2 regions of the Rubripirellula amarantea genome follow, and region 1 is predicted to be linked to the other one. Evidence: riboswitches for the same ligand, from Rfam matches in the RefSeq annotation. Region 1 holds a riboswitch; the other holds the start of a gene.

Region 1 (5,871 bases):
TGGTCCACTGATCGACGATGTAGTCCAATGAGTTATCATCGAATCGGTAGTCCGCTAGGTAGAAGTCGACGGTGCCAATCGAATTGTTGTCGGAATCAAACCCATTGATGGTCAGTAACAGGTAGTCCGGATCATCGCCGCTGGTCCCACCAAACTTCTTGGCGAACATATCACCGTCGCGCATCGACAAAGCTGCGTAGGTGGTGTTGGTGATCGCGAGTGATTCAAAACTGCGATCGTCGTCGACATCACGTGTAATCGTAGGCGGTGCGTAGAAGTTGCCCGACGGAACAAACCCAACGCCATAGGTCGGGCTTTCTTCGGCACCAGTTCCCGTTATGGACGAATGCTGATTGGCAAACCCGGCGGTGGTATTGTCGGTCGCGTTGGAATAGGCAAACCCATTCCACGAACCGAAGTCTTGCGAGTAGGTGTTGTTGAGCGTCAGTGTTTCGGCGGTGAATGATCCGATCACAACCGCGTCACCAAATTCACCGGTCGATGGATTTCCGTTGGCAGTAGGTCCGTTGAAGAAGCTGTTGGTGGGAAGACTCGCGCCAAGAGTTTCGAAGTCGACAACATCACGAGCCATAGCGTACTGGTGAATAACAGCGACGGCATCAAGGTCAAAGCCGGCCGAGCCAGTTCCTGGGAACGGATCGTAGATTGGGTTGCCGCTGGTATCGGTTGATGATCCATCGCCAACGATATCGACGATTCGAACGTACGTGACTTTGTCGAGCCCCAAATCGGCCAGGTCAAACCCCACGCCAAAACCGCCGCGGTATTTTCCCGCTAGGCCGTTGATGTCGGTAGGGTCAAGGCTTCCGAAGGCCTCAACCGGGGCCGGCGTTAGCGATTCGTTGTCAAAGCGAACGAAATTAATTCCGTCGGTGCTGACTTCGACAAAGGCGAGTTCAAGAAACGTGTCACTGAAACTGTTTTCAAATACTGCGAAGTCGTTTCCGATGCCGTCACGAATAGGATCGTCAAACGTGAGCGTGATCTCACCGCCATCGCCAAGTGTGACGGTGTCAGGAATGGGGCTGTCGTCGCCTTCGAGCGGGTCGCTCGGTCCCGTTGCGTTCTCGGGGGTTTGAAAGTCTTCGCTGACGTTTGATCCTGGGGTGTAATTGGCGACCCCGGTTGCCCAGGCGGCGATCAGGTTACTGCCCGCGTTGATCGCTTCGGAACCCACTTGCCCGGCCGCGGGCGCATAGGGACCTGCCAGCAAATTCCGAGTTTCAAGTAGCTCGGTGATTAGTCGCCGTCGTTGAATTGGTCGTCGTGATTTTTGTAGTTTAGAAATTCGGTTCAAGGTTGTAGATCCGGAAGAGATTCGTTGCCGTTGCGTGTGCAAAGAGCGGCAAGGAGTTCAAGGTCGATGGAATCATTAAGGAAGGTGACCGATCCGTCGGCGAATAAAGCTTGCACTCCTTGCGGGTGAAAGCTCCGCATGTCGTTTTCAAAGTCAGGGGCTTGGTTGATTGGGAAGGCTTGGTCGAACAAGTTCCACGCATTGATCCACTGGCCGTCACGAAAGGCGGCATCTTCGGACACTGCAATCGTGCGAGAAGTTCCGTCGGTAATGTCCCGAAAACGAAGTGCCAGTTCATGAACGAAAAATCCTCTCGGCGGATCATTGACGGCCGTGACACGTTCCCCATAAATGCCGCCGTAGTCGGTCGCTCCGCGTCCTTGGCTGCGTCCATCGCCACTGGTGCGAGCCGATGACGGTGTGCTTGGACACAAAAACGTTTCAATCACTTGCGATGCCGCGTCCGCGTTGACAGCGTCGTCGAAGGGAACGTTGAAGTCGATCATTTGGTAGGCACCCGGTTCTTCAATGAACGGCAAGATCATCGCCGACCAAGCGAATTGCTTTCCGTTGGGGACGGTGGGCCGCACTTCTAATCCACCGGGTGGGAACCGTTTAAACGCGGCGTGGTAGTTGTGGATTCCAATCCCGATTTGATGCAGGTTGTTTTGACACTGCATCTTCCGAGCCGCCTCGCGAGTCGCCTGCACTGCTGGCAATAGCAGTCCAACGAGAGTTCCGATGATGGCAATCACCACCAGCAACTCAATAAGCGTGAAGCCGCCTGCGCATTGAGGGCGTGATTCGAAGCTGGCTGATCGGGACACCAACGTTTCGATCCGGCGAAGAAGGGAAGGAATCTTCAGTGGTTACGGTTGCAGAAAGCAAGTCGAGATCTCTGCATTCGGGCAGCGACTGATTTCCAACGACACGTGTTCGACACGGACCTCACCCTAGAAGGTCACCTCGCGTCCGATCAGTGGTAGGTCTTCTGACTCGCGTCGTTCCCCATGCTTCGCCTTCTCGCCGAGATAAATCTCTGCAATGGCTATCAGAATGAAGTCAGGGCGGTAACAATTTACTCGTCACCACAACGCACACAGCGGCCGGGCCGTCTCGGAATCTCACCGAAGTTCCCTGTTCCTGGACGGGTTTTCATGAACGCGCCCAGCACCAAGAATCGTTCGTCGCAAAGGTAACCACCGACCTGTGAAGTGTCAAAGGGCAAGCTTCAAAGAACAGGGGCAGGCCGCTGGTCTTGGCCTGCAAACCACCGAAAACGTCGATCTTCAGCGAGCAATCCCCCCGTAAATGCGACTGGTCCTTTGAACGACGGATACAGCTACTCAATCCAAATTCCTTCCCGTGCCCGAGGCCAATCGGTCCTCTCGTTCTTAGCCGACCGTTTTGATCATTCGACGGCCGTCCAGTGGCGAGAACGAATTGAGCAAGGTGAGGTAACGGTCAACGAAAACGTTGCTCGGGTTGATACAGAGTGTCGACCCGGCGACCGGTTGGTGTGGAACCGTCCGGGGTGGATCGAGGCGGATGTACCGCTTCGCTATTCCATCGAGTTTGAAGACGATCGTTTGCTGGTCGTCGACAAACCCAGTGGCCTTCCGACGCTACCCGGCGGTGGGTTCCTTGATCACACGTTGTTGAATCTCGTGCGAAAGGATTTTCCTAGTGCCAGTCCCTTGCATCGACTCGGACGCTGCACGTCGGGTCTCGTGATGATGGCTCTTGATTCCATGACTGCAACAACGCTTTCGAACGACTGGCCGAACGTGCTAAAGCAATACTCGGCCTTGGCCAGTGGCGTTGCAGCCGAGGACATCTACGACATCCAGACTCCGATTGGTCCCGTCGATCATCCGCGACTCGGCAAGGTCCACGCCGCGAACGATTCCGGCAAGCCATCGCGTAGCGTCGCCCGCGTCGTTGAACGCTACGAGTCAACAACTCTGTTTGAGGTTGACCTTCACACCGGTCGTCCTCATCAAATTCGAATTCATCTCGCCTCCATCGGCCATCGGTTGGTCGGCGATCCGCTATACGACACCGGTGGAATCCCTCGAGCCATCAATCCCGGCTTGCCGGGAGACGGCGGGTATTTCTTACGCGCGCAATCCTTGACGTTCACTCACCCCATCAGTGGATCGGTCGTGACGGTTGCCGCTGGACGAGAGGGTTGGCAGGAACATGGATGATTGAAAAACTGAGTTTTCAAAATGAACTGCAAGAGATCTGTGCGAGCCATGTGACGTGCGGTTCTTGAGTGCCTAACGGCACGAGATGTCGTAAGTCCGCACCGAGCACCGGCGTCAACCCAGTTCGTCTTGCAGTTTCGTAGCATCGAGGATGCCGAGTTTTGCGTACATACTCGTATAGTCCACAACGTTGTGGCACTGAAAGACAAGATCGTCTTTGAGCCGTCCGTGAACACCCACTTCAATCACAACGTCTTTGCCAGTGTCGCGGTGGACGCCTTGCAGTTCCATCACCAGCGAAAACGATTCATCGCGGATCAACATGAAGCTTGTCTCGGCGTGGCAATGTTCAACGCGAGCGTGCAGAGACTGATAGGCGGCTTGAACTTGATCCACACCTTCCAAGACAACCGGGGCCATGCCCGTAACGACACATTCGGGGTGAAAGTAATCTGAAACGCAAACCGATGATCGAGATTCCCAACCGTTCTTGATCCATCGGAACAGGAACGCGCGGTAAATGAGCTCCCTCGGACTTAAAGACTCTTCATCGGGTTGCATTGCATCGTTCTTTGTTCAGGTCCAACAGATGGCAAAGTGGTTCGATCGTAGATCGGTGAAGCAGTCCGGTTCATGACGCGGTACAAGCTACTCCGGAAAAGCGTTGAAGTGCATTTTAGCTAATCAAGCGACACGATGTGGCGAACTAAGCGAATTCATCGAACCAAGCCCGTGTACTCGCTCGCTTGACCTTCGCGTGATCGCAATCGGTCTTCGTGAACGCCGCTCGTTCATGCCAGTCCATATCACGATGCCAGTCAATCGAACGGCCCAGCATGTTTGTGCACCATGCCTGTCCGTCATACCTGTCCAACATGTTTCTCCAGCAGGAAAAATGAGTCGTACCGAGGTTCGTCGGTTCAACCGTTCGGGCTGTGATTGGTATCCGTTTTCATTCTTTCGTTGTGCGTTGATGCCTTTTGAATTTCATTCGGAGTTCCTGCTATGGCCAGTGACATCAGGTTGGTCCAAGGATGTGCGTCGAGGACCCGCCCTCGGCCAGATCAGCCATCCATCTAAGGACTGTCCAAGTTCATTCGGACCAAACCCTTCTCCTGGGGTCGGTAATGAGTCGATCTATGGTAACTTGGGGGGCAGAGGCTCAATACGCCAGGGAATCAGAGGTTGCCCCATGGACGGCTTATTTCAATTCGAACCCACCTGCATCGGCTTTTGCCATGAAAACTTGGCTCCCCTTTTCATCCAAACTCGCTTGTCAGGCTTCCGAGGGCGACCCCACACGTCGCGGTATCCAGCGGGCGGCAAGGAGGCGTGGGAGCAAAATAAGGTCAACCGGAAAACGATCTCTTCGATACGAGCAACTCGATCGTCGCGAGTTACTCGCGGGTGATCTTCAGAATCCCGGCAATCCGCTGGATGTGAATAACGACCTGACGATTTCCGCGTTGGACGCGTTGAACATTATCAATCAGATCGCCAGGATCACCGCCAGCAACGATGGGGAACAATCGAGCGTCAATGCAGAAGAAACCGAACCGCCACGCGACTTCTATTTTGATGTCACCGGATCCGACGGAGTAACCGCGCGAGACGCTCTGCAACTCATCAATGCGATTGGTCGAAACAGTACACAAGTCACTTTTCGTTTAGCTAACGACACCGACCCAGATCAATCTGGTGTTCGCGATGAAAAGACGTTTGACCTTGGCATCGAAGGCAAGATCAATTTTGCTGGCAGCGATGATTCGGTCTACATCGGCGTGGAACAGGACGGCGAGTTGACCTGGATTGATCTGTCACCCAACGTGGATTCCACAGGTTACTTCAAGCTCAGCGATCGACAGATGCGTGCGATGCTAAAAGACGTGGTGGGGCCTGGTGATGTGACACTTTTCTTCAGCTCGCTGGGGGCCGATCACGACCATGAGAATCGAAAACAACAGGACATTGAAATCGAAATCCTGGTGGCGCCACCGCAACCTGGGTTGGTAGAAACACAGCTTGCCGAAGATAGCATGGTCGTGCTCGATATCTCGTCCCAGATTTATGATCCCGATAGCGACCTGGAATCGCTGGTGATCACGATCGTTCATCAGCCCGAGTTTGGGACGCTTAGCGTGGACGGCAAACAATATCTTTATGATCCACAGGAAGACTTTTTTGGAACCGACTTCGTCATCTACGAAGTGAGCGACGGCGAAAATAGCAGCGGTCTGGTCACGTTGACACTCAATATCGAATCGGTCAACGACGTTCCCGTAATCACGTCGTCGTTCGACGATCAAACGCTTTTGCTCAACGAGCGAGCAATCGAACTACCCA
Region 2 (5,871 bases), on a different contig from region 1:
TTCGGTTCCATCTTCCATGACTAACTTTGCCGTTCGCATTCGAACTTCCTGGGTGTTCGATTTGTCTTGCACTATGTAAACAAACCCGGAACCCTTATCGCCAACAATCGTGAACGCAATGTTCTCACCGGCCTCGGGATTCGAGCTGGCATGCTTGAACGTTTCCGTCAAGTCCGCATCGAAGGATTCAATGTTCCCAATGTTTTCGACAATGGTCGGATTGCCTTCCAATTGGCTGCGGTACTCCGATGCCACGATGCCGATACCGGCTTTGGTGATGAAGAGACTGCCTCCGCAGCACACCAGCATTCCAAGTAGTGTTACACCGCCGCAACCGAGCAACCAAAATTTGGTGTTGCTCTTCTTTGGCGGTGGAGCATCGTACCCTGCGGCTGCATTGGGATTCAGGGCATTGGGGTTTGGCGACGCGTTGTCACCGAAGGGATCGTTGGGATTCATTGACATAGAATGATCTTTTCTAATTCACAAGTCCGTAAGCGCGAATAGTGCGAGTACTATTAGAACCTCCCATGGTGTATCGTCATAGTCGGTATTCGCCCGCAGTACGGCGTCGTGGCGATGTTTGTGGCGATGTTGGTTGGTACCGTCCGTCGACGTCGGGAAATGGCCTTGGCATGCATCATCAAACCTGAATCATCCCCCGCCGATCACCCTGTTTTTCTAGGAATTTTTATGCGAATTTTTGTACTGTTGCTCGTGGTGTTCACGAGTGTCGCACGCGGTGACGAAGGCGTTCCGAGCAGTGCGGCAAGTCACAATTCATCTATGGTGGCTGGCAAGACGCTCAGCGATTTGAAAGAGGGCATCAATTCGGAAGATCGTGTCGTGCGAACTCGATCGGTGAAGTCGATCGCGGCGTTTGCGTTTCGCTCTGATGATAAGGCGATCGGTCAGGCGTTGTCTGATGCAATGGATCATGATGACGCGGCGGTCCGCTATATCGCTATGGTTAGCTTGGGCGACATCACGAAAGCACCGTACGTGCCGCAAGTCATCAGCGACGCCACTCAAGCGAAGTTGAAAACGGCGGTCAAGAACGATCCATCAAACTCGGTCAAGATGGCCGCATCCTATGCCTTATGCCAAGCCGGCGAAGTGGATGAGTACCTTTCCGTCTTATTGGAAGATCTGGATCATCCCTTGCGAGGCGTTTCCTGCAGTGCAGCGGAATTGATTGGCAAGATTGGGCCAGCGGCTCAAGCAGCCAAAGTGAAGTTAAGTGAAGTCGCCGCGAACAATGACGCCAAGAAAAAGATTGGCGACTATCACCGCGGTGGAGCGGCGGCGACAGCGTTGTTGAAGATTTCGGCTCCTTAGCAAACGCCGTTTCTTGGTGAGTGCCGTTTGTTCGCGATTGGTGCTTTTGTCATTCTCATTTTGCTTCCTCATCATTCTTGACTGTTATGCGTACTGTAAAAATCATCTTGCTGTTGGCGATGTGCGTTTTCGCTCGGACCGTATCGGCCGACAATCGTCCCAATATCCTTTGGATCTCATGCGAAGACATTTCGCCCAACCTCGGTTGCTACGGGGATCCTCATGCGATCACGCCGACGTTAGATCGTTTGGCGTCCGAGGGGACTCGGTTCACTCGCGCGTTCACACCGGCCGGAGTTTGCGCGATTGTTCGCAGCAGCATCATCACGGGCATGTACGCACCGACGATTGGATCGCAACACATGCGATCGGAGATCATTCCTCCGGCGAACGTGAAGGCGTTTCCAGAACTGTTACGAGCTGCAGGCTACTTCACCACGAACCGAAGTAAGACCGACTACCAATTCAATTCAACGCCGGCGATCTGGGATCGGCAAGGACCCAAGCACGAGGATTGGCGTGAACGCAAAGATCCCGACCAACCGTTCTTTAGCGTGATCAACTTTATCGAAAGCCATGAAAGTCAAATCCGTCACGGTGAAGCCAAGCACCGCAAAGTGGTGGAAACGATCGGGTCCGAGAACGCTCATGATCCGAACAAAGTCGGCGACACGATTCCTGAATACTTGCCCAACACGCCGGCCACGCGAAAGAACTGGGCGTGGTACCACGATAACATCACCCTTATCGACAAATTCACCGGTGATGTGCTTCAGCGGCTCGAAGATGATGGATTGACTGACAACACGATCGTCATTTTTTGGGGCGATCATGGCATGGGCCTGCCGCGTGGAAAGCGATGGCTCTATGACACCGGTACTTTGGTGCCAATGATTGTGCGTTGGCCGAAGTCGGTCGGCGATGATGTCGGCGAAGCACCTGGAACAGTCCGCGAAGATTTGGTGACAACGGTTGATTTGGCACCCACCATGCTCAGCCTAGCTGGAGTGGAAGTTCCTTCGTACATGCAAGGGCGAGTCATGATGGGCAAGAACCAAGGCGAAGAGCCGCCCTATTTGTTCTATCATCGCGATCGTATGGACGAGGTTTACGAGTTGCAACGCGCTGCTCGCGATCGTCGCTGGAAATACATTCGCAACTTTGAACCTGAAAAGCCGTACTCACAGCGGCTTGAGTACATGGACGATATGCCAGCGATGCAAGATTGGCGACGTTGGGCTGCCGCAGGTCGACTTTCCGGCGGCATGGAAAATTGGTTTCAGGTTCCTAAGCCGATCGAAGAGCTCTATGACACGAATAAAGATCCCTACGAGCTGAACAACTTGGCCGACCGCGCTGAATACGCGGATCGTATGTCGAGAATGCGAGCGGCAATGGAAGCGTGGCAGGAAGAGATCGCAGACACCGGAATGATTCCCGAGGCTGTGATGATGGAGGAAATGAAACCGGATGGGGTCACGCCCACAACGGAGAATCCCGAAATGGAAAGATCCGACAATCGCGTTTCCATTACCTGCCCGACCGACGGTTCATCGCTGGTTTACCGGACCAAGACCGACGATGGATGGAGCGACTGGACGCTTTACACAAAATCGTTTTCCCACGATGGTGCTGTGCAAGCTCAAGCTTGCCGCCTCGGTTTTTCGGACAGCGAAGTTGTCACGCTCGATTGACCTGCTTCCGCAACGCGCTGCGCCGCTGCGGCGACAATCGCTCGGCGGCATTCTTCGCTTGCCGACATCCAACCCGCGATCTCATCGCCGGTGCGTCCACATCCTACGCATACGCTCAGTTCACTGAGCACGCACTTTTCGATGCACGGGGATTTTACGTTGGGTTCTTGCATAAGAATTTGTTCAGGGGATGTCGCGTCATCGTAGATGCGTGTCAATAACAGGCCCAGTCGCCGCACGCCGGCAAATCTGGCAAGTGGCAAATTTGGCAAGTGGCGACCCGGGCTAGAACGTTTTCTTCTTGAAGGGCGTTATCGGTTCGAGACGCGATCACGTCTTTGGAATCGCAAAGCTCCTAGTATCAGGCTGCCAATAGCGATCACCGATAAAGTGGATGGCTCGGGCACGGCGGTGATCGTCAAATTGTCAAACGCAACGTATGTCGGTGTGTTGATTCCGAAATCCCCCGAGTCGCTAGATGCGAACGAAACGGCAACGGATCGTGCGTTGCGAATGCTCGTCAAATCAAACGTAGTCCAATCGCCAAGAATGTAGTCCTGGGAATTGTCTGCAAATGTAAAATCGGCCAGGTTTGCCGTCACGGATCCGATCGAATTGCCGCCGGCATTAAGCGAATCGAATCCCGTCAGCGTTATACGGAAGAAGTCGGCATCATTTCGCGATACACCGCCAAACCTCTTGGCGAATCCATCGCCATCTCGCATCGACAAGGCAGCGTACGTCGTGTTGGCGACGTCGACTGACAATAATTCGGAACCGTTGGGTAGATTAAAAAATGCTCCGCTTCCAAAAGCAACGGCGTAGGTACCGCCGGCTTGGACATTGCCGTTTCCGCTGGATCCACCGCCAGGGTATGCCGCGTATTGGTTGTTGAGTCCTGGACTCGAGCTATTGATAACGTTGCTGTAACTCCACCCGCTCCAGAAGTCGAAGGATGGAAGGTAATCGCCATTGTAGCTGTTGCTAAATCGCACTCCTTTGCTGTTCCAGCCTGTTGAGTTGGTGCTGCCGGAGCCATCGTTACCGTTGTAGTACGATCCGCCACCATCTGGACTTGATCCCGTGAAGGCACCAAGTTCTTCAAAGTCGACCACCACTGCAGCCATCGAATAGCGAGGCATGGCGATCGTGGCTGACAAACTAATTAGGGTCACAGCAATCAGTGAAAGTTTCATGGAACGTTGTTCTTCTATGTGAGGAGGAATTGGGTCTAACCCTCGCAAGGGTTCTCGGTAGTGACCGAGGCCACGAGTCTCATGAAAGTTGGTCGAGACGCGTGGCCTCGTTCACTACGGTGCGTATTGCGCGGTCTCCCCTTTTGCGATCGTGATCAGTTTTCCGAGCAAAGACTTGTCAATCGATTCGGTCATGAACAATGTTCGGCCGTCTATGAACAGGACCATCGCACCACCAGGGTGCAGACTGCGGATCTCGTTGTCGCCAACCCACGCTTCGTGATCGTTGATTCCCCATGCTTGCACGAACACATTGCGACCGTTGATCCATTCGCTATCGGGGCCGCCCACGTCTTCGGCAACGGCCAGCGTGTTGGTGAGGCCATCGCGGATTGCGCGAAACGAAATTATTTTGTCGTAAAGAAAGCAGCCGTCGCTTGGATCGGTATCGACGATACGTTCACCGTAGAGACCGCCGTAGTCCGTTTGCCCACGAATCAGGTTTCGGTCGGGCGCCGTCGGGCACTCATACATAGCTACGCGAGTTTGGGCTGCGACTCGATTTCGTTCGGAATCAAACGGTAGCGAAAAGTCGATGGAATCATGAAGAGATTGTTGTTCAATGAAAGGCAGTAGGAACGCGGACCAAGCGAATTGACGATGTGTTGGCGGGGCCATGAATCCTCGCCATTCGATGCACCCAGTGGGCAGGGATCGGTGTGCGTTGTGATACGCGTGAAGGGCCAACCCAATTTGTTTGAGGTGGTTCTTGCACGTGGTCTTTCGTGCTGCCTCGCGCGTCGCCTGGACTGCGGGCAAAAGCATCGCCACCAAAATGCCAATGATGGCGATGGAAACCAACAATTCGATCAGGGTGAAGCCCCGGGAACGGTGGCATTTTCGGACGAACGGGTGCGCGGGCAGGGATGACATGGCGAGTGCAGTTGTCGCACCCGCCGCGATCGTGTTGGCAGACCGGTAGCCCAAATCACTGTCGAATCAACAGCGACTCAATCAAACAGGTGTGCTTTGCGAACGAAGACGAACGACAACTGATGGGGAGGGATGCTTTTGGCAAATCGATTCAAGCCAAGGGGGCAAAAACCCGGCAATGGATTTCAATCGCAACGATTGCCCCAATCCAAGAGGGCACGACATCGTCTTGTTCAAGGTAGGTCTTCTGACTCGCTACCTTTTCCGATCGCTCGCAGCCTTCTCGTTCGCCACCGAGGTAATTCCACGGCGGAAAACAATGACTCTTCGTAAGAAGGAGCGACGGATGCAATTGCGTTAGCAATCGCGGGCAGCATACAGCGGCTGGACCGTCCCGGAATTTCACCGGAGTTCCCTGTTAAATCGTTTGCCAGAACGCAAACGAGATCACCTTGAACGTCGAGAAGCATAGCAGCGACGAACCACTCGTCAAGCCGCAATCGTGACCGTGTCTGGGTTTCACTGTCCTCAGGTTCATCCCACCGCCCGGCGACTTAATTCCGCCGACCCAGCGACCATTCAATCGCTTTTGAATTGCGGTTTTTCGCTTCCTAATACTTGCCGTTCGCACGCCAGCGCACGTGCTTGGCTTCGTTCTTTACTGAACTCCATAGCGTAGGATCGGCGACCTAGCACCTGAACGTTTTTGC

Evidence for each region. Region 1 has a riboswitch for cobalamin ahead of Pla22_RS14135 (DUF1559 domain-containing protein). Riboswitches for the same ligand answer to the same signal wherever they lie in the genome.
Region 2: another riboswitch for cobalamin. It lies ahead of Pla22_RS12680 (DUF1559 domain-containing protein); the one in region 1 lies ahead of Pla22_RS14135 (DUF1559 domain-containing protein).

The regions. Positions count from the first base shown of each region.
Region 1 is NZ_SJPI01000002.1:145,394-151,264, forward strand. It holds gene Pla22_RS14130 (DUF4465 domain-containing protein) at 1-1,318, opposite strand, end outside; gene Pla22_RS14135 (DUF1559 domain-containing protein) at 1,315-2,145, opposite strand; cobalamin riboswitch at 2,283-2,511, opposite strand; gene Pla22_RS14140 (RluA family pseudouridine synthase) at 2,644-3,528, shown strand; gene Pla22_RS14145 (nuclear transport factor 2 family protein) at 3,643-4,089, opposite strand; gene Pla22_RS14150 (Ig-like domain-containing protein) at 4,767-5,871, shown strand, end outside.
Region 2 is NZ_SJPI01000001.1:3,461,240-3,467,110, forward strand. It holds gene Pla22_RS12655 (hypothetical protein) at 1-465, opposite strand, end outside; gene Pla22_RS12660 (HEAT repeat domain-containing protein) at 694-1,338, shown strand; gene Pla22_RS12665 (sulfatase family protein) at 1,425-3,032, shown strand; gene Pla22_RS25950 (DUF1289 domain-containing protein) at 2,981-3,205, opposite strand; gene Pla22_RS12675 (DUF4465 domain-containing protein) at 3,344-4,228, opposite strand; gene Pla22_RS12680 (DUF1559 domain-containing protein) at 4,343-5,161, opposite strand; cobalamin riboswitch at 5,382-5,631, opposite strand.